4 regions of the Paeniglutamicibacter antarcticus genome follow, and region 2 is predicted to be linked to each of the others. Evidence: riboswitches for the same ligand, from Rfam matches in the RefSeq annotation. Region 2 holds a riboswitch; each other region holds the start of a gene.
What was found. Region 2 has a riboswitch for S-adenosylmethionine ahead of ABEA12_RS01375 (hypothetical protein). Riboswitches for the same ligand answer to the same signal wherever they lie in the genome.
Positions count from the first base shown of each region.

Region 1: another riboswitch for S-adenosylmethionine. It lies ahead of ABEA12_RS05565 (OsmC family protein); the one in region 2 lies ahead of ABEA12_RS01375 (hypothetical protein).
Region 3: another riboswitch for S-adenosylmethionine. It lies ahead of ABEA12_RS01670 (O-acetylhomoserine aminocarboxypropyltransferase/cysteine synthase family protein); the one in region 2 lies ahead of ABEA12_RS01375 (hypothetical protein).
Region 4: another riboswitch for S-adenosylmethionine. It lies ahead of ABEA12_RS08475 (bifunctional o-acetylhomoserine/o-acetylserine sulfhydrylase); the one in region 2 lies ahead of ABEA12_RS01375 (hypothetical protein).

Region 1 is NZ_BAABLK010000022.1:116,157-121,918, reverse strand. Features, by position in the region: gene ABEA12_RS05585 (hypothetical protein) at 1-26, shown strand, start outside; gene ABEA12_RS05580 (DUF2238 domain-containing protein) at 32-646, shown strand; gene ABEA12_RS05575 (glycosyltransferase family 2 protein) at 643-1,383, shown strand; gene ABEA12_RS05570 (MarR family winged helix-turn-helix transcriptional regulator) at 1,465-1,968, shown strand; SAM riboswitch class IV at 2,164-2,282, shown strand; gene ABEA12_RS05565 (OsmC family protein) at 2,323-2,868, shown strand; gene ABEA12_RS18625 (APC family permease) at 3,641-4,096, shown strand; partial or broken gene ABEA12_RS18620 (amino acid permease) at 4,096-4,524, shown strand; gene ABEA12_RS05555 (MFS transporter) at 4,690-5,762, opposite strand, start outside.
Region 2 is NZ_BAABLK010000005.1:90,141-95,902, forward strand. Features, by position in the region: gene ABEA12_RS01355 (amidohydrolase) at 1-1,363, shown strand, start outside; gene ABEA12_RS01360 (APC family permease) at 1,360-2,346, shown strand; gene ABEA12_RS01365 (APC family permease) at 2,356-2,730, shown strand; gene ABEA12_RS01370 (histidine phosphatase family protein) at 2,811-3,422, opposite strand; SAM riboswitch class IV at 3,469-3,593, shown strand; gene ABEA12_RS01375 (hypothetical protein) at 3,692-4,042, shown strand; gene ABEA12_RS01380 (acyl-CoA thioesterase) at 4,039-4,503, opposite strand; gene ABEA12_RS01385 (App1 family protein phosphatidate phosphatase) at 4,504-5,583, opposite strand; gene ABEA12_RS01390 (pyridoxamine 5'-phosphate oxidase family protein) at 5,715-5,762, shown strand, end outside.
Region 3 is NZ_BAABLK010000006.1:39,703-45,464, forward strand. Features, by position in the region: gene acs (acetate--CoA ligase) at 1-1,258, shown strand, start outside; gene ABEA12_RS01665 (histidine phosphatase family protein) at 1,388-1,939, opposite strand; SAM riboswitch class I at 2,070-2,165, shown strand; gene ABEA12_RS01670 (O-acetylhomoserine aminocarboxypropyltransferase/cysteine synthase family protein) at 2,320-3,693, shown strand; gene ABEA12_RS01675 (CoA-binding protein) at 3,693-4,193, shown strand; gene ABEA12_RS01680 (hypothetical protein) at 4,299-4,685, opposite strand; gene ABEA12_RS01685 (carbon-nitrogen hydrolase family protein) at 4,812-5,591, opposite strand; gene ABEA12_RS01690 (hypothetical protein) at 5,689-5,762, shown strand, end outside.
Region 4 is NZ_BAABLK010000027.1:136,888-142,649, reverse strand. Features, by position in the region: gene ABEA12_RS08485 (SHOCT domain-containing protein) at 24-395, shown strand; gene metX (homoserine O-acetyltransferase MetX) at 439-1,569, opposite strand; gene ABEA12_RS08475 (bifunctional o-acetylhomoserine/o-acetylserine sulfhydrylase) at 1,584-2,930, opposite strand; SAM riboswitch class IV at 3,003-3,118, opposite strand; gene ABEA12_RS08470 (VOC family protein) at 3,285-3,929, shown strand; gene ABEA12_RS08465 (hypothetical protein) at 3,997-4,290, opposite strand; gene ABEA12_RS08460 (hypothetical protein) at 4,374-4,667, opposite strand; gene ABEA12_RS08455 (CPBP family intramembrane glutamic endopeptidase) at 4,810-5,622, opposite strand; gene ABEA12_RS08450 (phosphotransferase family protein) at 5,686-5,762, shown strand, end outside.

The DNA.
Region 1 (5,762 bases), on a different contig from region 2:
CCGTGCCCCCAAGGGAACAAGCTTGATTTCCATGCCATCTTCCCCGACCCATCAACCGGCCACACGCCTGAAGGCTACATACGCCCGGGCCTACGAGTCGACTTTTGTTCCGCACGCCACCGACGCGCTGCGCCTGCTCGCGCTGCTTGCCGTTCCTGCCGCCTGGATCGGCTTCGGCCCGCTTCCGGCACTGACCATGCTCCTGGTATCCGGCGGCACCTGGATCATGCGCGTCTACTCGGTCACGCGCCTGCAGGACGTTGCGGGCCAAATCACTTTGTTGCTCGCGGGAACCTTCAGCACCCTGAGCACCTACAAGCAGGTCCAATGGCTCGACAACGTGGTCCACTTCGCCGTGCTGATGGTGCTGACCATGATCCTTCACGACCTTCTGGTCCAACACCGGATGCTCCCGGTGCCCGGCTCTCCGCGCATGGCCTTCGGCTCACTGCTGAGCGTCACCGGGCTGGGCGCCTTGATGGCGGTGCTCTGGGAGATCGGGGAATGGATCGGGCACGAATTCATCAATGAGGAGGTTGGGGTCGGATATTTCGACACCATCATCGACCTGCTCTGCGGCGTCGCGGGAGCCGTGGCCGGGGCACTGTGGCTCGGGCGTTCCTCGCGACGTCGGGCGGTGGCATGACAAGCATCACCGTGGTGGTCCCGGTGCTCAACGATGCCGGGCACTTGGCGGTCCTCCTCGATTTGTTGTCCCGGCAGAGCCGGGTCCCGGACGAAATCATCATCGTGGACAATGGCTGCACCGATTCCAGCGCGGAGTTGGCCAGGGCCGCCGGAGCCCGAGTCATTTACGAGCCGGTACCCGGGATCCCGGCGGCGGCGGCCGCTGGATACGATGCCGCGGGCTCCGAGATCATCGTGCGTTGCGATGCTGACACACGTCCCGCTCCCGACTGGCTCCAATACATCGAGGAGCATTTCATCTCCTCCGGACGGGTGGATGCGTTGACCGGCCCGGGCAGGTTCTACGACCAACCGCGCGGCCTGGGCTACGTGGCGTCGGTCTTCTACGCCGGAGCGTATTTCTTGGCACTGGGCGGCGCAGTGGCCCGCATTCCCCTGTGGGGGTCGAACATGGCGTTTCGCCGCGAGCTATGGCCCAACGTGCGCGCACAACTGGACCTTGGCGTCGATGGCATCCACGACGATCTGGACTTCAGCTGCAAGCTCGAAGACGGAACAGCGGTCCTTTTTGACAGGCGGTTGCGCGTGGGGGCCGCCGGACGGGTTTTCTCCGGTCGTGGGACGTTGCGCGGGTCCATCCGCATGGCCCTGCGAACACTGGTCCACAACGGTTCCGGACCGGGGGTTTGGAACCGCTGGCGACGTCGATTGGTTCCACCGCGCCAGCAGCGCTAACCGGGCTGATTTGTGTAACATGATCTCCCTGCTTGATGCCGCGGAGCGAAAATCCGTTCCATCGAGACTAAAATGGTGGCCATGACCTCCCCATACTCCGACCCCATGCCGGCGCCGGAAATAACTTCCGTCGGATCACAACTTGAATCTCTGGTCTTGGAAGTGGAACACGAGTTCTCCCGGATAGCAGTCACGGCCCGACGGGGAATCCGCAAGAAAGCCACCTCCATCCACCCGGACCTTCAGCCACTGGGATACAACGTGCTTTCGATTTTGGTCCGCGAACACGCCCAGCAGCAAATAACCTTGGCAGAGGAACTGCAAGTGGACAAGGCCACCATGAGCCGGACGATCAAGTGGCTCGAGGCCCATGACCTGGTCACCCGGGTCCCGGACCCGCAGGACGGCCGGGCAATGCTGGTCAGCGTCACCAATCTGGCCAGGACCGGATTCCTCGATTCGAGTGCCGCCTCCCGCCAACGCTTGCGCAACCGCCTGGCATCCTGGGACGCCGGTGAAATCAGGCATTTCGCCGACCTGCTCTCGAAGCTGAACGACAGCGATTCCCAGCACCGCTCCGGCTGAGGGCAGCGGACCCTACCGCACGGCGTCTTGCGGTTTCTTCGCCACGAGATCGGAGATCCACCCGGAAAATCGTCAATACAGGGCCAAACGCCACCGTCATCCGGCCAACATTCGATATGATCCCGAGCTGTCATGACGAACCATTAAGGGCCCCTTTTGCTCCCGTGCCACGGATTCGGGAAGACTCAATAGCAGAATCACGAGCTCCAACCATTCACGGCCCTGGCCGGTTGGACCGCAACCCCCTTCGTCATAGCGGGGTGCGCCAGGTGAGGATTCGACGCCGCCTGCCTGGTTCGGCGTAAGTATGGCGTTGTGCTTGGTGCGCGCCAGCCACGAAAGGATCAACTTCCCATGTCAGAAATCCTGCTTGAAAACACCCTTGAAACGGTTCGCTCCCAAAAGCTCATTGCCGCCGGCACCGCCTGGGGCGATCGCATTGCCGCCAACACCGCAAGCGCGTCGCTGACCTTCACCACAAGCGGCGTTTCCACCGGATCGGTATCCAGTCAGATCACCGCCGGGAAGCACAGCTTCACCGTTGACGAGCCGGCGGCATTGGCCGGAGACGACGTGGCAGCCAGCCCCGTCGAGTTCGCCCTCGGCGCGCTCATTTCCTGCCAGGTTGTTGTCTATCGCCTGTACGCCCAACAGCTGGGCCTGAAGATCGATTCCCTGGAAGTCAACGCGGATGCCGACCTGGACGTGCGCGGGCTCTTCGGCATCGAGGCAACCGTTCGTCCTGGTTTCGGCGATGTGCGCCTGAAAGTGAAGATCGACGGACCGGAAACCCGCGAACGCTACGAGGAACTCCAAGCAGCCGTGGACACGCACTGCCCTGTGCTCGATATCTTCACCAACCCCACGCCGGTGAGCGTCGAGTTGGTCACCTCGAACTAGCACCACCAGGAACACGGCCGCGGGCCGGTGCCGATCATGCCGATCGGCACCGGCCCGCGGCTTCTTGCGTTGTTCCACCGGGGTTCTTGGCAGTCGCCACAGAAACCCCCGCTGTTCGCCCAAGCAGGATTCCAGCGGATATATCCCCCGGAAACATCCAGGGCAATCCCCGATTCAAGTTTCGCGGCACTACCACGACACAATGGATCGGTTCTGTTTTCTGCTCAGCAGCGTCGTTTGTGCTTCACACCGGTCGCCGGACTGGGTGCGGACCCGAACCCGGGTACTCAAGCAGTTCCCCGGCTCAGCGGCTGCGGCAAGGCCCAGGTCCGGGTCCCGATAGACCATCAGCCAGGGAAGCCGCCAGTGCAGCAGAAAAGCAGTGCATCATCCCCGGCATTTTCGCCACGTGCTTCGAATTCCGTAGCGGGTGTGGCCTGATAACGGGCAGCGGCACTTCGACGAGGATTGACCCGGCCGCGCCATCCGCGGGGTAAGAAGCGGATCCGTCCGCAGGCGGAAACGACGTCCACCAGGCCCAGGACGCGCTCAAGCGCGGGCTCGGCAGCCGACACCTGCAGATGACCACCATCGGCACCGGGCTGTTCGTCGCCTCCGGCGGCGCATTGGCCATCTACGTGATGGTTGGCCTGATGGTGTTCTTGCTGATGTAGTCCTTGGGCGAGATAGCCGCCAAGATTCCCGTCGCCGCGAAGCTGGTCGCAGCCGGGATCCTCATGGACTTCTGGTTCCCGGCTGGGTCTGGGCGGGAGTGTTTCTTGTCGTACTGACCGGGCTCAACGCGCTCTCGGCCAAGGCCGTTGGCGAATCCTGGTTCTGGCTTTCGCTGTTCAAGGTTCCCGCGGTGGTGTTGTTCCTGATCGCCGGGGTGCTGATGATCCTCGGGATCTTGGTCGAGCACCTGCCCGGGTTCAGCAACCGGCAAAACCGTGAGGATCTCTTACACGGCGGGTTCTCCTTCCACGGCACCGAACTAGTCTGCGTTACCGCCGGCGAGGCAAAGAATCCCAAGCGCGAGATACCGCGGGCAATCCGCACGTTTTTCTGGCGCAGCATGATTTTCTGCATCGGTTCCATCGTCGTCATCGGTTGCCTGGTTCCCTTCACCGATCGCAGTTCTCTTGGCTTCGGGCCTCGGCCGACGTCGCCGCTTGCCCGTTCACACTGGTTTTTGAGCGTGCAGGCATCGCATTCGCCGCGGCATTGATGAACGCCGTCATCCTCACCGCGATCCAGTCGGCGGGAAAGTCCTGGCTATATGCCTACACCCGGATGCTTTACGCCATGGGCCACGTCGGCAAGGCACCCAAGGTTTTGACCGCACCAGCGCACGCGGCGTCCCCACCTTCGCACTGCTGGCCACCTCCGTTGTGGGGCTCTTTGGATTCCTGTCGGCCATCGTCGGGCAGGGCGCCGCATACACCTGGCTGTTGAATGTCTTCGGGGCTCAGCGGTTTTATCCTCTGGGCGGGAACAGCCATCTCGCACTACAGGTTCAGGCGCGGTTTCTTGGCCCAGGGCAACAAGACAAGCGACCTGCCCTACCGGGCGACGCTCTTGCCCATCGGGCCATTGCGCGGCTTCGCCGTGCTGATCCTGGTGATCTCCGGACAAAACTTCGCGGCGGTCGTGGCCGGAGGGTCCTTGGCGGTGCTCTCCCCCTACAGCGGCATCCCGATCTTCCTGGGCTGTGGCTCATCCACCGGCACGTCATCAAGTCCAGGGTCTTGCCGTTGCTTGAGATGGACTTCGAGGCGCCTCCGCCAACCAATAGGCCCGCCGGGACCGAGAACTTCGGGACTACTGCACGCGCTCCGGAATAGTCTTGCGGTAGGAAGCGGCAACAACGCCCAAAACCAGTTGCACTCCCGCGATACAGATCAGCAGGATCAACGGGAGCGTCCAGGACCCTGTGGCCGCAAAGAGCAACCCCATGCCGAAGGGACCGCTGGTCGCCAACAAATAGCCGACGGACTGGGCCAGGGTGCTCATCGCCGTGGCTTCTTCCGCCGTGTCGCCGCTGTGGGAAATCACCAGCAGCACCAGCGGGAAGACAGCGAATCCGACGCCCATGGACACCGCGCACAGCCAAGCCAGCGACAGCGGCAACACCAGCAGGCCCGCGATCCCCAACGCCACCCCAACCGAACACATGATGATGGCCCCGCGCAGCATGTTGTGCTTGTTCACCAGCCACAGCGCGAAGATCGTTGCCGGAATCGAGGTCAGCTGCAACACGCCCAGGATGACCCCGGCCTGCGCCGGGGACATTGAGCGGAAAATCAAGACGCTGGGAAGCCAGCTCATCAGCGAGTACGCCATCAACGCCTGGACGCTGAACAGCCCGGTGATCACCAGTCCGCGCTTGGTGCGCAGCAGCGAGAGCGGACTGGTTCCGGCAGGCTTGGGCGCGGTGCCCTTCTCGACGCGGGTCATGAACACAAAGGGGATGAAGGCCAGGACCGCAGCAAAGGCCAAGAGACTCCAGGTGGCCAACCCGATGGTCGGGGACCCCGACGCCAGTGCCAGCGGCACGCTCAACGCCGAAGCCGCCGTGGCACCGATGGACATGGTGATCGTGTAGACCCCGGTCATCATGGAAGTCTTGTGCGCGAAATGCTGGCGGATGAAGGAGGGCATTGCCACGTTGCACAGCGCAATCCCGCACATCGCAACCACTGTTCCGGCCAGCAATGCCCAGGTGGTGGGCAAGGCGCGGAAGCCAAGTCCTGCAGTGAGCACGCACAAGGCCAGCAGCAGCGTCCCGGTGAGTCCCAGCCGACGGGCCAGCCATGCCGTCGCTGCACCGGCAGCGGCAAAAACCAATGTCGGGATCGATGGAAGTAGCGCGGCAACGAACGGACCGTAGCCCA
Region 2 (5,762 bases):
GCAGTGGGCTCGCGATCACCCCGGGGATGGTTGGATCGTCGGCGCCAGTTATGACGCGACGCTGGCTGAAAACGGACATTTCGATGCGAAGTGGCTAGACAGTGTGGTCCCAGACCGTCCTGTCCTCCTACGGGCTTGGGACTACCACACGGTCTGGGTCAACAGCCGAGCTTTGGATATAGCCGGGATTACTGCACAAAGCCCGGAACCCGAGCTGGGCCGTATCGTCCGCCGTGTAGATGGTTCCCCGTTGGGGACACTGTGCGAGCCCGGCGCCATCGATCTTGTGACAGCATATATCCCCGCATACAGCACAGAAATACTTGTGGCGGCCCTCGCTCTGGCCACTGACGCATTCGCCAAGGTCGGGATCACTTGGGTACAGGATGCCTGGGTCGAGACGGAATCCTTAGAGGCATACTTGGCCGCAGCGCAACAAGGTGCTTTGCATACTCGCGTAAACCTTGCCTTCCGTGCGGATCCTTTTCGTTGGGCACAGCAGCTACCCGGATTTGTCTTGGATCGCGACCGTGTCCTATTTCTTGGTGAAGAACGGCTCACAGCCCACACCATCAAGTTTTTTCTAGACGGGATCATCGAATCTCATACAGCCCACATGATCGATGCCTACTCAGATTGTCCCGACAGCCACGGTCTGCCCAATTGGAACGATCAAGCACTCGTCGACGCTGCCATTGCCGTAGATGCCCTGGGTTTCCAACTGCACATGCACGCAATCGGCGACGCCGCAGTGCGCCAGGGCCTGGACACCATTGAAGCAGTGGTTGCGGCCAACGGCCCACGCGACCGCCGCCCCGTGATGGCGCATTTGCAGACCATCAACCCGATCGATTTGCCACGATTCAAGGATCTGGACGTCATTGCAAACTTCGAGCCACTTTGGGCGCAGCAGGATCCAGTGATGACTGAACTGACGTTCCCTCGCTTAGGTACCGAACGCTCAACACGGCAATTCCAGATCGGTGAGATTGCAGCTTCCGGCGTCAGGGTGTCATTCGGCAGTGATTGGCCGGTTACCCACCACCACCCCATGCAAGGCATTGGCACAGCAGTGACACGCACTGGTTCAGCCGATCCTGCTAGCACTCCGTTGGCAGGGGCATCCTACGACGTAGCAGCTGCTCTGGACTCCTACAGTACTCAAGTGGCCTACCAGGCCTTTGCAGAGAACAGTCGTGGCATCCTCGCCACAGGGCAGATCGCAGACTTGGTTTGGTTGGAAAGTGACCCGCGCATCAGTGAGCAACACGAAGTTGCAGAGCTCAATGTCCTCGGTACTTGGCTCGCTGGCATCCCTACCCACCATGTAGCACCCAAACCAGTATTGGACGGAACACGATGAACACCAGTAAAGTCGCGCAAACATCCACAGCAAGCGGTTTAAAAGGCAATCGTCCCACCCAACTCAAGCGAGTGCTGGGCGTCCCGTTCTTGGTACTCTTTGGGCTAACTTACATGGCGCCGGTGACCGTGTTCACCACATACGGAGTGGTGACAGGGGTGACCAACGGACACCTGCCGGCTGCCTACATCGTGGCACTTGTAACCATGCTGTTCACAGCGTTCAGCTATGCACACATGTCTCGAGCGGTGCCCCAAGCTGGTTCCGCGTATGCCTACACCCAGAAGGCTTTTGGCAGCAGCGTGGGATTCGCCACCGGTTGGACATTGATGCTCGACTATCTATTTATCCCTATGATCAATTTCATGCTGATCGGGATCTACCTCAACACGCAGTTCCCTGGAGTCCCCGCGTGGATATTCTCCATTGTGTCGCTGGCTCTAGTGTTGGGTTTAAACGTCATTGGCATTAAGTTCATCGGCAGGTTAAGCGCTACGGTGGTCGCCTCTTCAGTGCTCATGATCGGCATCTTCGTAGCTCTGGTGCTCAATCAAGTATTTAGCACCGATGCACCAAGCCTGCTGGCACCTTTCTCATTTGGTGTCGACGGTCTCGGTCCAATCTTCTCGGGTGCTGCCATCCTGTCTCTCTCGTTTCTAGGCTTCGACGCAATTTCAACATTGTCGGAGGATGCCAAAAATCCGAGTAAGTCGATCCCAGCATCAATCGTGCTTACCACGCTGGCCGGTGGAACGATCTTCATCATCGTAGGTTGGGCCGGAGCCCTCGTTCATCCTGATCACACCACGTTCACAGACTCAGATGCCGCAGGCGTCGAACTCATGGCGGGGGTCGGCGGGGTAGCGCTCACAGCGATCTTTGTGGCGGTCTACGTCGTGGGAGCCTTCGGCTCGGCTATGGCTTCTCAGGCCAGTGTGACCCGAATCCTCTACTCCATGGGCCGAGATGGACTATTACCATGACGTCTGGGTATGCTCAACCACCGTTTCGCAACCCCGGTATACGCAACGTTGGCGGTCTCTTTGGTATCACTGACATGCCTCTTCGCCAGCCTGGAGCTTGCTGCCTCTGTGGTCAGCTTCGGAGCGCTCGTGGCATTCTCGATGGTGAACCTCTCCGTCATCAAGAACTTCTTCATCGATGCCGAGGCACGCGGGCCTCGCTCAATAATCATTTATCTTCTGATGCCGCTGGTTGGCTTTGCGTTGACCATTTGGCTGTGGACTTCGCTTTCTGGAACCAGCTTGGGCGTAGGTCTGACCTGGTTCGCCCTGGGCACCATTTTTTTGGCTGTTCGAACCAGAGGATTCCGGGTCACTCCCCCGAAGCTGAGCTTCGAGGACTGACTTCACCCGGGATTTAGCAATGCCGCCCTCGTCGCGTTCCACAGCAGCGAGGGCGGTGATTCCGTTTATGGGAATCATTCCTAGTCCAGGTGCCTGTCCTGCCAGCGGCGAAGCCTCCAATTGGAACCCGCCGCCGTCTCCAGTGTGACCACGCCGGTGTTGGCCAGTGGCAGCGGTGAGAGCAATGTCGAATCGAAGTTGATGCTCCGGGTCGCAAGCCAGGTCACCAGCATCGCGGCGTGGCTGACCACCACCAGCTTTCCCGCACCCTCCGCCCTGGCACCTTCGATGACCGCGTCAAAGCGTTCCAGTGCGCTGCGACCGTCCTCCCCGCCCGGGATCTTGGCCTCCAGGTCTCCCGATAACCACCGCACGAATACATCGCGGTAGGCAAGCTGGGCGTCGGGGTCGTTGCGCATTTCCAGTTCCCCGGCGGAGATCTCGGTCAGCCCGGCGTGCTCGGCCACGTCCAGGCCCCGGGAGCGGGCCAGCGGAGCGGCCGTCATCTTGGCGCGCAGCAAAGTCGAGGAATACACCGCATCGACGTCATCGCCCTCGGTGCCCAACCGTTCCACCAAGGCTTCGGCCTGGGCCAGCCCTGTTTCATCCAGCGGGGCCCCCGGGGCTGCGGTATCAAGTGCCTGGGCCAGGTTCGAGGCGGTCTGGCCGTGGCGGATCAAGATCAGTCTCATGCCTTCAGCCTAAATCGTCGTACGGGTTTTGCTAGGATGAAAACAGCTTCACGAGATGCGTACCAGCCCAGGGCTCCGACCCGGGACGCACACCAACCCCATGCTTCACGGGTGGTTCGGATGACGAAGCGGTCCTTGGCAGCAGCCGCTGCCTGGGGACAAGAGCACACGAAAGGCGCCCCCCATTGCGCAACCAGCCACTGACAGCTGAACCCTGCACGTCCTACCACCGCGGCCACCACACCCACCCCGGTGCCCTCAGGAGACTGATGACCCGTCCCACGTTGTGGGCCCCGGCCGACATCGAGGTCATGCGGACCTTCAATTTGGAGCTCACGCTTCATGTCTTTGCGGCCGGTGCGCACCAACGTATCCATACCCACGACATCGGCGCCGTCCATCGGCTTTTGCGCATTGCGCCAAGACCCGGGTCCGGAGGTTCGGTGGGCCGGGTGAATTTCCTCAACGGCGCGATCGCACTGCCGGCGGATCCTTCGCTGGGCGCCGGCCTGCGGTATTTCTCGTTCACCACCGAGCCGCTGTCCCCCTGCCGCTTCGAACGCAACGAGTCGCTGGCCCGGGACTTCGAGGCGTTAACCGCCGACCTGCAGCTGTCCTAGCGGAAGATCGGATCGGCGGAGTAGCGCCCCAAGGCTTGCCTGCTCGCGGCATCCAGGCGCAGCAACCGCTGGGTGCCAACGGAGAAGAACGCCAGGGTGGTGGCGGCTCGCACGCGCACCCCGCCGTCCACCGGATCGTGGAACTCGTAGCAGATATCAAAGCTTGCGGCCTTGATGGTGCTGATCCACAAATCCACGCAGGCCGGTATATTGCGGTAATCCAACGGCTTCAAGTACCGGACCCGGTGCTCGACCACCAGTATCTGCGTGTTTTCAGGAACCGTGGAAAACAGGTCGACCAGCGGTTCGGTGCCTGGCTTGCCGGTGCCTCCGGGCACCCCAAAACCGGCAATGCGCGCTTCTTCCATCATCCGGACCAGGTTCACGTTGTTGATGTGGCCGTATGCGTCCATGTCGCCCCAGCGCATGGGGACGTTGACGCGGATCTTCGCATCGCTCACCTACATCGTTCCTTGCGCGCCGTCGGAACTAATGATGGCCAGGGACTCCAGCTTTTCAGCGATGCGTGCCCCATCCGGCTCGTAGACCCATGGCACGCCGGGGGTGGAGTTCAGCAGCCCCTGGCTGCGCCCGCCGGCGAGCACCGCCTCGGAAGGTGTTAGCTGGCGGATCACGATGGCCTCGACGTGTTCCGGGAAACGCCTGGCGAATTCGGCGTAGAGGTAGGGGTCGTGCTGGCCGTCGTCACCGATCAGCAGCCACTTCATGTCCGGGAACTCCACAGCCAGCCGACGCAGCTGGTCTGCCTTGTGCTGCATTCCCGAACGGAACCAGCCGCGATCGGTGGGGCCCCAGTCGGTCAACAGCAGCGGCCCCTGGGGATACAGGTTGCGCGAGAGGAAGCGAGTCAGCGTCTGGGCGACGTTCCAGGCACCGGTGGACAGGTAGAAGGTAGGAGCACCTGGCTTGTCGCGCATCAGCCGCTCCATCATCACCGGCATCCCGGGGGTTGCCAACCGGGCATGTTCGGAAAGCACGAAGGAGTTCCATGCCGCCAGCAGCGGGCGGGGCAGGGCGGTGACCACGATGGTGTCATCCACGTCCGAGACCACTCCGAATCCGGCAGCCCCGTCGACGATCAACACCGGCGAGGTGGCAGCGGGGCTTCCCTCGGTGTGCAGGGTGATGTGGTGCCAGCCAGGTTCCAGCGTGGCAGCAACTTTGACGTCGAGCACTCCCCCGCGGTCGGCCTCCACGAAAAACCGTTCACCGTTGATGTGCACCTCGAGTTTCCCGTGCGGGACGATCGGGGAGACGAAATTCCGCCAGCCGCGCACCCCGTCGGCAAGGACCTTGGCACGGTGGCGCGAGTCCTCGAATGCGCCGGGCTTGGCCAGGACCACGCGGGCGAAGATGCGCACCCACCCGTTTTCGGCGTTCGAGAGGCCGTAGCCGGTGTAGGGCAACACCGTAGGGACCAAACCGCGCTCGCGGGCCCGTGTTGCCCGAAGCTCCAGGGCTCGGTCCTCGAAGCGTGCGGCGATGTGCCGGGCACGTTCGGCTCCTGTTTCCTTGACCATGAAACCCAGTCTTCCACGTACCGCGGGCACCGGGTGGATCGAAAGGATGAACCGGCGACCCTTCGGGGGTCATTTATTCGGTGAACCGCGACACACTGGTATTTTTCTACGCTTAGTAGAATGATGAAGGCATGATGTTTGACCATGACGCAGATCAGCCCGTACTTACGCTCACCGAG
Region 3 (5,762 bases), on a different contig from region 2:
CGAGGCCTTCGACTCTGAAACCCCGCTGTTCATCATGTACACCTCCGGTACCACCGGCCAGCCCAAGGGGCTGGTCCACACCACCGGCGGCTACCTGACCCAGGCGTCGTGGAGCCACGAAGCCCTCTTCTCGAACCCGGATCCGGAACAGCGCGCCAACGACGTCCACTGGTGCACCGCTGACCTGGCCTGGGTTACCGCCCACACCTATGAAATCTATGGGCCGCTGTCCAACGGGGTCACCCAGGTCATCTACGAGGGCGTGCCCAATGCCCCGCACCCTGGACGCCACTTCGAGATCATCGCGCGCTACGGCGTGACAAGTTACTACACCGCACCCACGTTGGTTCGCTCGCTGATGGGATGGTTTCCCGCCGGAATCCCTGCGGAGCATGACCTGTCCTCGATCAGGGTGGCAGGAACCGTGGGTGAAGCCGTGAACCCGGAGGCATGGCGCTGGCTGCGCAGCCAGGTCGGACGCGATACCGAAAGCGGCATCCCGATGGTCGATACATGGTGGCAGTCGGAAACCGGCGCCACGATCCTCTCCCCCCGCCAGCAGGACACCGGGTTCAAGCCCGGTTGCGGCACCCGTGCCCTGCCCGGTGTCAGTGTCGACATCGTTGACGATGCCGCACAAACCGTGGAAAAGAACCTTCAGGGCTACATCGTACTGACCAAGACCGGGCCCGCGATGGCCCGTACGGTCTGGGGCAACCCCGAGCGCTACTTCACCTCGTATTGGCAGAAGTACGCCGAACAGGGCTGGTTCCTGGCCGGGGACGGCGCTCGTTTCGATGCCGACGGGGACATCTGGATCCTGGGGCGCACCGACGATGTCATCAACATTTCCGGGCACCGGCTCTCCACCATCGAAATCGAATCCGCACTGGTGGCCCATCCGTCCGTCGTCGAAGCAGGGGTCTGTCCTACACCGGATACACGGACGGGGCATGCTGCCACCGCTTTCGTGGTTCCCTTCGACAAGTCGGTGGTGGGCACGGACCTTTCAGGCGAGGCCTTGGCCAAGCAGCAAGAGCTCATCGCCGCGTTGCGCGACCACGTTGCAACGCAGATCGGGCCTATTGCCAAGCCGCGCGAAATCGTTTTCGTCCCGGACGTGCCAAAGACCCGTTCGGGCAAGATCATGCGTCGGTTGCTGACCCAACTCTTTGAGGGCAGCGCATTGGGCGACACCACCAGCCTGCAGAACGAACCGTGCATCGAACAGGTCAAACAGATCTGCGACGCACGCTAGGCCCACGCTTAGCTACCGCGCAGTGCCGGGGTGCGGAAGCGGTGAAGCCCGTGGAACCGGTGTACCGGAGGGGCTCTCGTCGCAGGCGCGGAAGTTGTCCATGCGGTCCGAGTTTTGGAAAAGCGTTCCTTAGCGGACGGATTCGCGGAAGTGCTCACGCAGCTTCTGCACATCCACATGAAGAGACTCGCCGTTGCGCAAGATGTTACTCTTCGCTCCCCCGGTGATCACGTCCAATGCCACCCGGATCAATGTTCCGTGCGCCACCGCAATGATCCGCTGGCCCTCGTGACGCTGGATCAAGTCATGGAGCACGAACAGTGCACGGTGTGCCACCCGTTCCTCCGGCTCCCCGGAGCCCAGCAGTGCATCGATCTGCGGGCGCGGAAGGTCACGGACCACTTCACCTTCGGCGTCGCCGTAGTTGCGCTCCTGAAGACCAGTGATCCTTTCGGTCAATGCCAGGCCAAGATTCTGCCCGATCAACTCCGCGGTCTCCACCGCCCGCCCCAGCGTGGAGGAGACAAGGATGTCCCATGAATCGGCACCGAGCCGCTGGCCCGCCGCGTGGGCCTGTGCGCGCCCCAGGTCGTTGAGCGGAATATCCGTTTGCCCCTGAAGGCGGCCCTCGGCGTTCCATGCCGTTTCGCCGTGCCGAACCAAAACCAATGTTGCACTCATGCCTCCAAGCTTACCCGGCGGGGCACGTCGGGTTTTTTGCCGCAGGATCTTCGACCACCGGCCCGTGGAGCGCAACTTGGGATCACAATCTTTGGACAACAACGGTTTTGTTGCCACAATGGAATGACGATGACCATCCCGAGCGGCCGAGAGATCTGGTTCAATGACGCCGCAGCAACCTTCCACACTCCGGTGGACAAGGTGCTACCGCCAGAAACGATGGAGAATGCGCAAGCAATCTTTGGCACCGCCGTGATCCATGGCGGCGCCGCATTGAACCCGGGAACAGGTCAGCCACCCACCACCGATATAACGGGCGCCTGCACTGCACTGGCAGTGAAGTCGGCGCGCCCGTTCACGCAAGGAGTCAGCCACCGACCATGACAGAACACGTTTTTGGGTTCCGCACGCGCGCACTGCATGCCGGCGGCACTCCGGATGCCGAGCACGGTTCCCGCGCCGTCCCGATCTACCAGACCACCTCGTTTGTCTTCAAAGACTCCGACGACGCCGCCAACCTCTTTGCACTGCAAAAGTACGGCAACATCTACTCACGCATCGGCAACCCGACCGTGGCCGCTTTCGAGGAGCGCATCGCGTCCCTCGAAGGCGGAATCGGCGCGGTTGCCACCGGCTCGGGTATGGCAGCGGAGTTCATCACCTTCGCAGCATTGGCCGGGGCCGGGGACCACATCGTGGCTTCCTCCAAGCTCTACGGCGGCACCATCACCCAGCTGGATGTGACCTTGCGCCGATTCGGCGTGGAAACCACGTTCATCGATTCCACCGATCCGGCGGAGTTCGCCGCGGCCATCCGGGAAAACACCAAGGCGCTGTACACCGAGGTGGTGGCCAACCCCTCGGGTGACATCGCTGATCTCAAGGGCCTGGCCGAGGTGGCGCAGGCAGCGGGCATCCCCCTGGTCGTCGACTCCACGCTGACCCCTCCTTACTTGTTGCGGCCCATCGAACATGGAGCGGATATCGTGATCCACTCCGCCACCAAGTTCCTTGGCGGCCATGGGACCACCCTTGGCGGGGTCGTGGTGGAGGCCGGAACGTTCAATTGGGGCAACGGCAACTTCCCCACGATGACCGAACCGGTCGCCGCTTACGGGAATGTCTCCTGGTGGGATAACTTCGGCGAGTACGGCTTCTTGACCAAGCTGCGCAGCGAGCAGCTGCGCGACATCGGCCCGGCATTGCCGGCCCAGTCCGCGTTCCAGCTGCTGCAGGGCGTAGAGACCCTGCCCCAACGCATGGACTCGCACCTGACCAACGCCAAAGCCGTGGCCAAATGGCTCGCCGCCGATGAACGCATCAGCTACGTGAACTTCGCTGGCCTGGAATCGCACCCGCACCACAAGCGGGCCAAGGAGCTACTGCCCCTGGGCGTCGGCTCGGTCTTCAGTTTCGGGGTCAAGGGCGGCCGCGCCGCCGGGACCGCATTCATCGAAGCGCTGCAGCTGGCCAGCCACCTGGCCAACATCGGGGATGTTCGCACCTTGGTGCTGCACCCGGCATCCACCACACACCAACAACTCAGTACCGAGCAGCTGGCAGCCGCCGGCGTCGCGGAGGACCTGATCCGCCTCTCGGTTGGCTTGGAGGACATCGAAGACATCCTCTGGGACCTGGACCAGGCACTGACCGCCTCACAACGGGTGGCCGATGCCCCGGAGCAGGAAGCCCGTGAAGGGGCGGCATGCTCCATTGATGCCGCCCGCCCAGCGGCCATGACGGGAGCCAACTGATGTCCAACGCCATCGAAACCCGCAACTGGGTCGGACCGAACGCCGCCGAACGCCTGGAACTGTTGCGCACCACTACCTCGATCGCGATCGTTGGAGCATCGAACAAGCCTTCACGTGCCAGCTACTTCGTGGCCACGTACCTGCTTTCCTCTTCGAAGTACAAGGTCTACTTCGTGAACCCGGTGCTCAATGAGATCCTGGGCCAGCCGGTCTACAAGTCACTTGCCGACCTGCCCGAGGTCCCGGACCTCGTCGAGGTGTTCCGCAAGTACGACGATTTGCTCGGCGTGCTGGACGAATCGTTGGCTGTGGGGGCCAAGACCCTGTGGCTGCAGCTGGGTTCCTGGCACGAGGAGGTTGCGGCAAAGGCCGAGGCCAACGGCATAAACGTGGTCATGGACCGCTGCGTGAAGATCGAGCATGCCCGATTCCACGGTGGGCTGCGCCTGGCCGGATTCAACACCGGAGTCATTTCCTCCAAGCGGCAACTGCTCGCCTGAGCCTGTGCGCATCAGGCAAGAAGGGTCGGTACCCGACGGGCACTGACCCTTCTTGTCCCCGCGACAGGTGTCTCGCGACACGCAGCTCTTAGCCGTGCAGGATTCCTACCACGCGGCGTCCTCCTCGTCATCGGCCTCGGACACCCCGAGGGAGGGCTGCTGGTTCGCGTCGAACTCGGCCCAGGCCTCGACGAAGCCCAGGATGTCCTCGAGCGTCTCTTCTTCCTCGTCTCCGAGCTGCTCCACGGCCTCTGGCGTGTCCAGGATCAGGGCGATGGCGACTGCCGGGTGCTCCTCGAAGTGGTCGGTGGGCGCGTATTCGGTATTGAACGTCAGGGTCTTGCTCTGTCCGTAAAGCTCGATGAACGCCCGCACGGCCGCCAGAACCCGGGAAAGATCCAGTCCGGTCAACGAGTCGTTGTAGGCCTGGGCCGTTGCATCGGCCCAGGCCTCGATGATCGATTCGGTCATTTGTGTGTCTGAATTTCCCACTGCTGATCCTGCCTCTTGACGGTTGCTTCGAGAGTCAACACTAGTGCGCGGGGTCCGCCGCGTATATGCGGAAAAGTGTGAAATTGGCCCGGTTCCTAGCTGCCTCCCGTGGCGGTATCGGACTGCCTAGAGCCGGCGGTTGGCCAGCACCGGCAGGTACTCCCGCACCTCGTCGATGCGGCGACGGGTGACATCGGCGGTCACCAGGGCCTCCGCGTCATCGCCCAGATACTCGATCGGCACTCCCATGGGGTCAAGGATCGCCGAGTGGCCGATGGTGTGGCTGGAGCTGGTGCCGGCCGCGGCAACCCACACCGTGTTTTCAATGGCGCGTGCCCGCAACAGCGTTTCCCAGTGCTCGATCTTGTGCTCGCCCTTGAACCAGGCGGCCGGAACCAGCAAGACCTCGGCGCCGGCGTTGACCAGCCTTCGGGCAACTTCAGGGAAACGCAAGTCGTAGCAGGTCAGCACGCCGACCTGCAGTCCTGCAATCTCAAAGACCGGGATCTGGCCGACGTCTCCGGCCTTGATCGACCGGGACTCCTGGTAGGAAAAAGCGTCATAGAGGTGGATTTTGCGGTAGGTGCCCATGATTGCACCGTCGGCCGCCAGCACCGCCAAGGTGTTGTAGGGCAGGTCGTCGTCGCTTTGCTCGTATCCGCCGGCCACGATGGCAACGCTGTTTTCGGCGGCCAAGAAGGAAAGCTTCTGGACGAACTTGGTCCAGTTTCCCTCGATGGCGGCATTCAAGGGACCGGTGACCTTGGAAACAGCCAGCATCGCTTCTTCGGGGAACAGCACTAGGTCGGCGTCCTCGGCCTTCGCCTGGGCTACCAACCGTTCAATGGTTTCCAAGTTGTCGGTGACGGAGCCGGTGGGTGCGAACTGACCAACGCTGACCTTCATGGCGATTCCCTTCGTTGCGGAGTGCTTGGAACCAGCCTAACGACAATCACCCATCCGGTGGATCCATTGCTCCGGTTTTCGCCGTAGCCTGAGAATTGTGACGAGGAAACCCGAAAAAAAGTGGTTGGCGCTGGCTGTCCTTGCTGGAGCCCTGGCGTTGATCGTGCTCGA
Region 4 (5,762 bases), on a different contig from region 2:
GGCAACGTGAGAATGGAAGTCGCATGGATGAGTTCAACCCGTTCCGGGATGACCCGGAGTTTACGGACTTCGGGATGATTGGCCAGGAGACTTCCCCCGGCGGCGCAGTCTTTGACGCCTTCCCGGTTTTCATGCTCGTCTTTGCCGTTCTCTTTATGGCCGCCGTCGGCTTCATCATCTTTGTGGGGGTCAGGAACTACAACGCCAGCAGGCGTGCCGGCTTTGATCCGTTCACCTTGCAAACGGAGCTGGCCACCAGGGCGGCAAATTCACGGATGCTCGCTCCGCAACAAAACCGCGAGCAACGCCTGGCAGAGCTCAGCGACCTGTTGGCCCGGCAAGTGATCACGCGCGAGGAGTATGACAAGGCACGACTAAAGATCCTGACCGAATAGCCGCACCTCCGCAAGTGGGCCGACGCCTCCTGCACGAAACCTGCTAGGTCAGGATCTCCCGATTCAAGACTTCACGAAGCTGCTCGATGTCGGTCAGGAAGCCGTCATGGCCAATGGGTGAGGTGATGTAGTGGACGTTGCAGGGATCCGGAAGGCTCCGGGCCAGCAACTCCGACTGCTCGGGCCAGTACAAACGGTCCGAGTCGACGGCCCCCACCAGGAACCTCACCCCGCCAAGACGCCCGAGGGCCCCCTGCATGGACCCGTGGCCCCGGGCCACGTCATGGCTCATGAGCGCTTCGGTGAGCACAACGTAGCTGTTGGCATCAAAGCGGCTCACCAGCTTGTCGGCCTGGTGGTCAAGGTAGCTTTCAACCTGGTACCTGCCACGGCCCTTCCCGGGCCCGGCAACAGGCTCTTCCGCGCCTTGCGCTGCCCGCCCAAAGCGGACATCCAACTCCGCCGCCGTGCGGTAGGTGATGTGGGCAATGCGCCGCGCAATTCCCAGGCCCGCCGACGGGACCCGTTCGTTCTCGTAGTAGTCCCCTCCGGCAAAGTCCGGGTCCAAACGGATGACCGCGGTTTGAGCCTGCGCGAAAGCGATTTGCTCGGCCGACGACTCGGCGGTGGCCGCAACCACCACGCAGTTGCGCACCCGCTCGGGAAACTCCACTGCCCACTCAAGGGCCCGTGCCCCACCCAGTGAACCGCCAAGAACGGTGTGCCACACCTTGATGCCCAAGGCATCGGCCAAACGGGATTCAAGACGGACCGAGTCCTTGATGGTGGTGAAGGGGAAACGCGAGCCCCACGCCTTTCCGTTCGGATCCGGGCTGGCCGGGCCCGTGCTTCCGGAGCAGCCGCCAACCATGTTGGCCGCCACCACGAAGTAACGCTCGGTGTCCACGGTCTGGCCCGGACCCACAAAGCCATCCCACCACCCGGCCTCGCTGGAGGCACCCTGGGCAACGTGGCTGTCCCCGGTCAGTGCGTGGGCAACGAAAACCGCATTCGACGCGTCCTTGTTCAACGTGCCCCAGGTTTCGTAACCGAGCACGATCTGCGGAAGCGTGGCACCGGTTTCAAAGGTATAGGCACCGGTGTTCAGGTGCTTCAGGATCCCGTCCGGGGCATAGTCCAACGCCGCAAAGGTTTCCGAGTCATAGAGATCCACGTCGGCCTCCACACTCACCGGGTGGCCTGCAGTTCAGCACCTGCCAACGACGCTACCGCCTCAAATCCGGTTTTCAGGTCGTCGATGATGTCCGCAACGTTTTCAATGCCCACGCTCAAGCGCACCAGTCCGGGGGAAACACCGGCGGCGATCTGCTCCGCGTCGGTGAGCTGGGAATGCGTGGTGGAAGCCGGGTGGATCACCAGGGAACGGACGTCCCCGAGGTTGGCTACATGGGAATGCAGCTTCAAGGCATCGACAAAGCCCTGTCCGGCCTCCCTGCCGCCGGAAATCTCAAAGGAGACAATCGCTCCGGTGCCCTTGGGCCCATACTTGCGTCCGCGCTCGAACCAGGGGCTTGAGGGGTGGCCTGCATAGATGATGCGCTGCACCTGCGGCTGGGTTTCAAGCCACTGGGCCACTTGCACGGCGTTGGACACGTGGCGTTCCATGCGCAGCGATAACGTCTCAAGGCCCTGGGCGATCAGGAAGGCGTTGAAGGGGGATACGGCCGATCCAAGGTCACGCAGCAACTGCACACGTGCCTTGAGCACATAGGCAAGGTTGGCTCCGAGCGCTCCGTTGACCCCAAGGTCCCGCGCGTAGACCAGGCCGTTGTAGGACTCGTCTGGGGTGTTGAAGCCGGGGAACCTCTCCGGGTCGGCGGCGAAGTCGAAGTTGCCCGAGTCCACGATGACACCTGCCATCGCGGTGCCGTGTCCGCCGAGATACTTGGTGGCGGAGTGCACGACGATGTCCGCACCCCACTCGATCGGACGGATCAGGTACGGGGTGGCGAGGGTGTTGTCGACGATCAAGGGGACACCGGCCTCGTGGGCGATCTCAGAGACGGCCCGGATGTCGAGCACATCCTGGCGCGGGTTGGAAACCACTTCGCCGAAGAATGCCTTCGTGTTTGGCTTGACCGCGGCGCGCCATCCCTCAAGGTCATCGGGCTCCGAGACGAAGGTGACTTCGATGCCCAGTTTGCGCAATGAGTGCTTCAGCAGGTTCTGGGTGCCGCCGTAGAGGCTGGGGCTTGCCACGATATGGTCGCCGGCTTCGGCGATGTTCAGGATCGAGAAAGTGGTGGCCGCCTGTCCCGAGGCCAGCAGGAGTGCTCCAACGCCACCTTCGAGGCTGGCGACGCGCTTCTCCACTGCATCTTGGGTCGGGTTGCCGAGGCGGGTATAGATGGGTTCGAGCTCGGTCAGGGCGAACCGCGCAGCTGCACTTTCCGCGCTCGGGAACACGAAGGCCGTGGTCTGGTAGATCGGCAGGGCGCGTGCACCAGTTGTCGGGTCGGGCTCCTGCCCTGCGTGGATCTGACGTGTTTCGAATGACCAGTTATCTTGGCTCATTGCTTCCCCCTCAAGGATTCAGGGGTATGCCCATTGCCGGCTCCGTCATGGAGTCGTTTATGTGCTGGTGCATTCCCGCGCTTGTCCTACGTCTTCTTGACGCAGGGCCTGGTCTTCACCCGGGGCACCCCACCGCGGTGGAGGGTTGCCGTTCAGCAAGCCGGGGCTTTTTACTGAAACTCATGACCTTGTCAATAAGTCTGGCCCACGACACCATGAGTCCGCAAGCACATCTCAAATTGTGACCAGCCGACTGTGTCCCCCGCGCCCTGAAGGCGATTTCCCGACGGCGCTTAAATGCAAGTTAGGTCCACCTAAGTCGAGAGCAAGGTCACAAAGTGCCATGATTGACACATGATGAGGTTGGACCATGTTTCTTATGCTTGTGGACCCGACGGTCTCGCGGCAACTGCCGCCCGGATCGGCGAGGCCCTTGGACTCGAATCTGTAAAGGGCGGTGTACACCCACGTTTTGGTACGCGCAATGTCATCTTCCCGCTGAAGAATCGTCAGTATCTGGAAGTTGTCGAAGTCTTGAATCACCCGTCCTCCGACAAGGCGCCGTTTGGGCAGGCCGTTCGCGCCCGCTCCGAACTCGGCGGCGGTTGGATGGGCTGGTGCGTTGCCGTTGACGACTTGGCTCCGGCTGAGGAACGTCTGGGCAGGGGTTCCGTTCCGGGAAACCGAAAGTTCCCCGACGGACAGGAACTCACTTGGCGCCAGATAGGCATCAATGGCTTGATCGCCGATCCGCAGGTTCCGTATCTGCTGCGCTGGGATGAGGGAACCGAAGACCTTCACCCGTCAAAGGCCTTGGACCCGGTAGGCAAGATCTCTTCGATCAGCATTGCCGGATCCAGCGAACGCGTCGCAGACTGGCTCGGACAGCCCGAGCAGCTACCGGTAGGGGACGTAGATGTGGATTGGCAGGCACCCCACGGGATACCTGGAATCCTCTCGGTCACCTTTGAAACACCCAAGGGTGCAATCACGCTCTAACGATACAGCGCGACGAGCCACCAGCACTGTGGACCCCATTGAATCTTTTCGGTGGGGTCCACAGTGCTTAAGTTCTGGTTTTGCCGGAGCCGGGCGCATCCGGGCGGGAGGCCTGTTGCACTTCGGTTTTCAGGATCTCGAAGTGCCGCACTATCAGCGAACCGATGAGCAGGAACAGGCCGCCGATGAACAAGACCTGCTGCAACAAGTTGCCCGCCCCCGGGATCGCATCCTCAACCGGCAGCGTTGCCTCGTAATACCAGCCCCACTGCGCACCGATGACCAACCGGTGTCCCACTCCAACCAGGGCCATCACCGCACCGAGGACAAGCATCGTTTTGGAGCCCATGAGCTTGGGCATGGTCGTCCTCGCTTTCTTCGGGTTTGGGAGCGAATCTGCTCATCAGCCGAACGGCCGCAGGGTCCCGCACCCGGAATCGCTGGCTAGTCCTGCGGGGAATGTTCGGTGAAACCATTTTTATTGTGCACCGCGGCAACGGCTTCTTCGGCCGAGCGGACCACGAATGATCCAGCCAGCAGGAACAACCCTCCGAGGAATGCTCCCTGCTGGATGACGGCGATGAATCCGAGCGCGATTCCAAGGCCGGGATTGGAGAAACTGTTCTCGTTGATCATCCAGTTCAGCAGCGGCGAAGCGAAGACCTGGAAAACAGCCCCGAAAATCGCGAGCACCAATCCCAGCCGGAACATCTTCCCTGAGCCCACCACCTGCACCATGCACTACTCCTTGATCGGCCATTCCCGGCCCCGGCACCGAAACGGGGAAAGGCGAATTGTTTGATGATCCGTTGTCTCCATCGAGCCTAGCAAGGCCCGCACTGGGCGCAAGGCTCCGGAAAGAACGTGATCAAACCGTTCTTTACGTGCCAAGTCCGATGGCGGGACCCAACAACGCATAGCCGACGAAACCTGCGATATCCAAAAATGCATGGGCAATGACCAGCGGCATGACCCGGCCCTTCCTGGAGTATACAAAACCAAAGACAATTCCCATGGCCACATTGCCGATGAAGGGCCCGATTCCTTGGTAAAGATGGTAGCTGCCTCGCAGCACGGCACTGGAGCAGACTATTTGCCATTTGCCCCACCCCAGTCGCCCGAGGCGTTCAAAGAGGTATCCAACGACGATGACTTCCTCCAGGATCCCGTGGCGGATCGCTGAGAAGACCAGCACCGGGATCGTCCACCAATAATCATCCAGCGCCGCAGGAACAAGGACCGTGGTCAGCCCAAGGGCGCGACCCAGCGCATAGACGCCGAGGGTGCCAAGGCCCATGGCCGCGAAAAGCCCCGCTCCCCAGCCCAGGTCCTTGAACGGCCGCTTGAACTCCAAGCCCAGCATCGCAAACGGGTTTCTTCCGGGAATCCGCCAGAGCAGGTAGAGCACCAGCATGACCGGAACCAGGGCAAAGAAGATGTCCAGCAGCTGGTAGGTAAGGTCAAAGTACTCGCGCTGGTTTAACGGGTTGTTCAGTGAGGTCGTCTGGGAACCCAGGGGCGCGCGCGTCATTTTGTCGACCAGGTTCACGATGGCGTAGATCCCTGATTTCCCCAGTGACAGCCCCAAGACAACCAACAGTTCGATCTTCAATCCGCGGCGTACTCCCGAAGGTGCCCCCGCCGGGACCAAGGACTTGCCGAAAGGGGTATCCGCTGCCGCTTCTGAGCTCATACAAGCGATCCTACGCGGTGTGTCTGTGCACCCACATACGTGTTGACCTGCGAGGATCGATAGGTGAGCACCGAAGCGCTGTCCAAGGCCCGCGAGTTGGCACATGCCCTTTATCCGGGGCCCGACTGGAACGCGGCGCA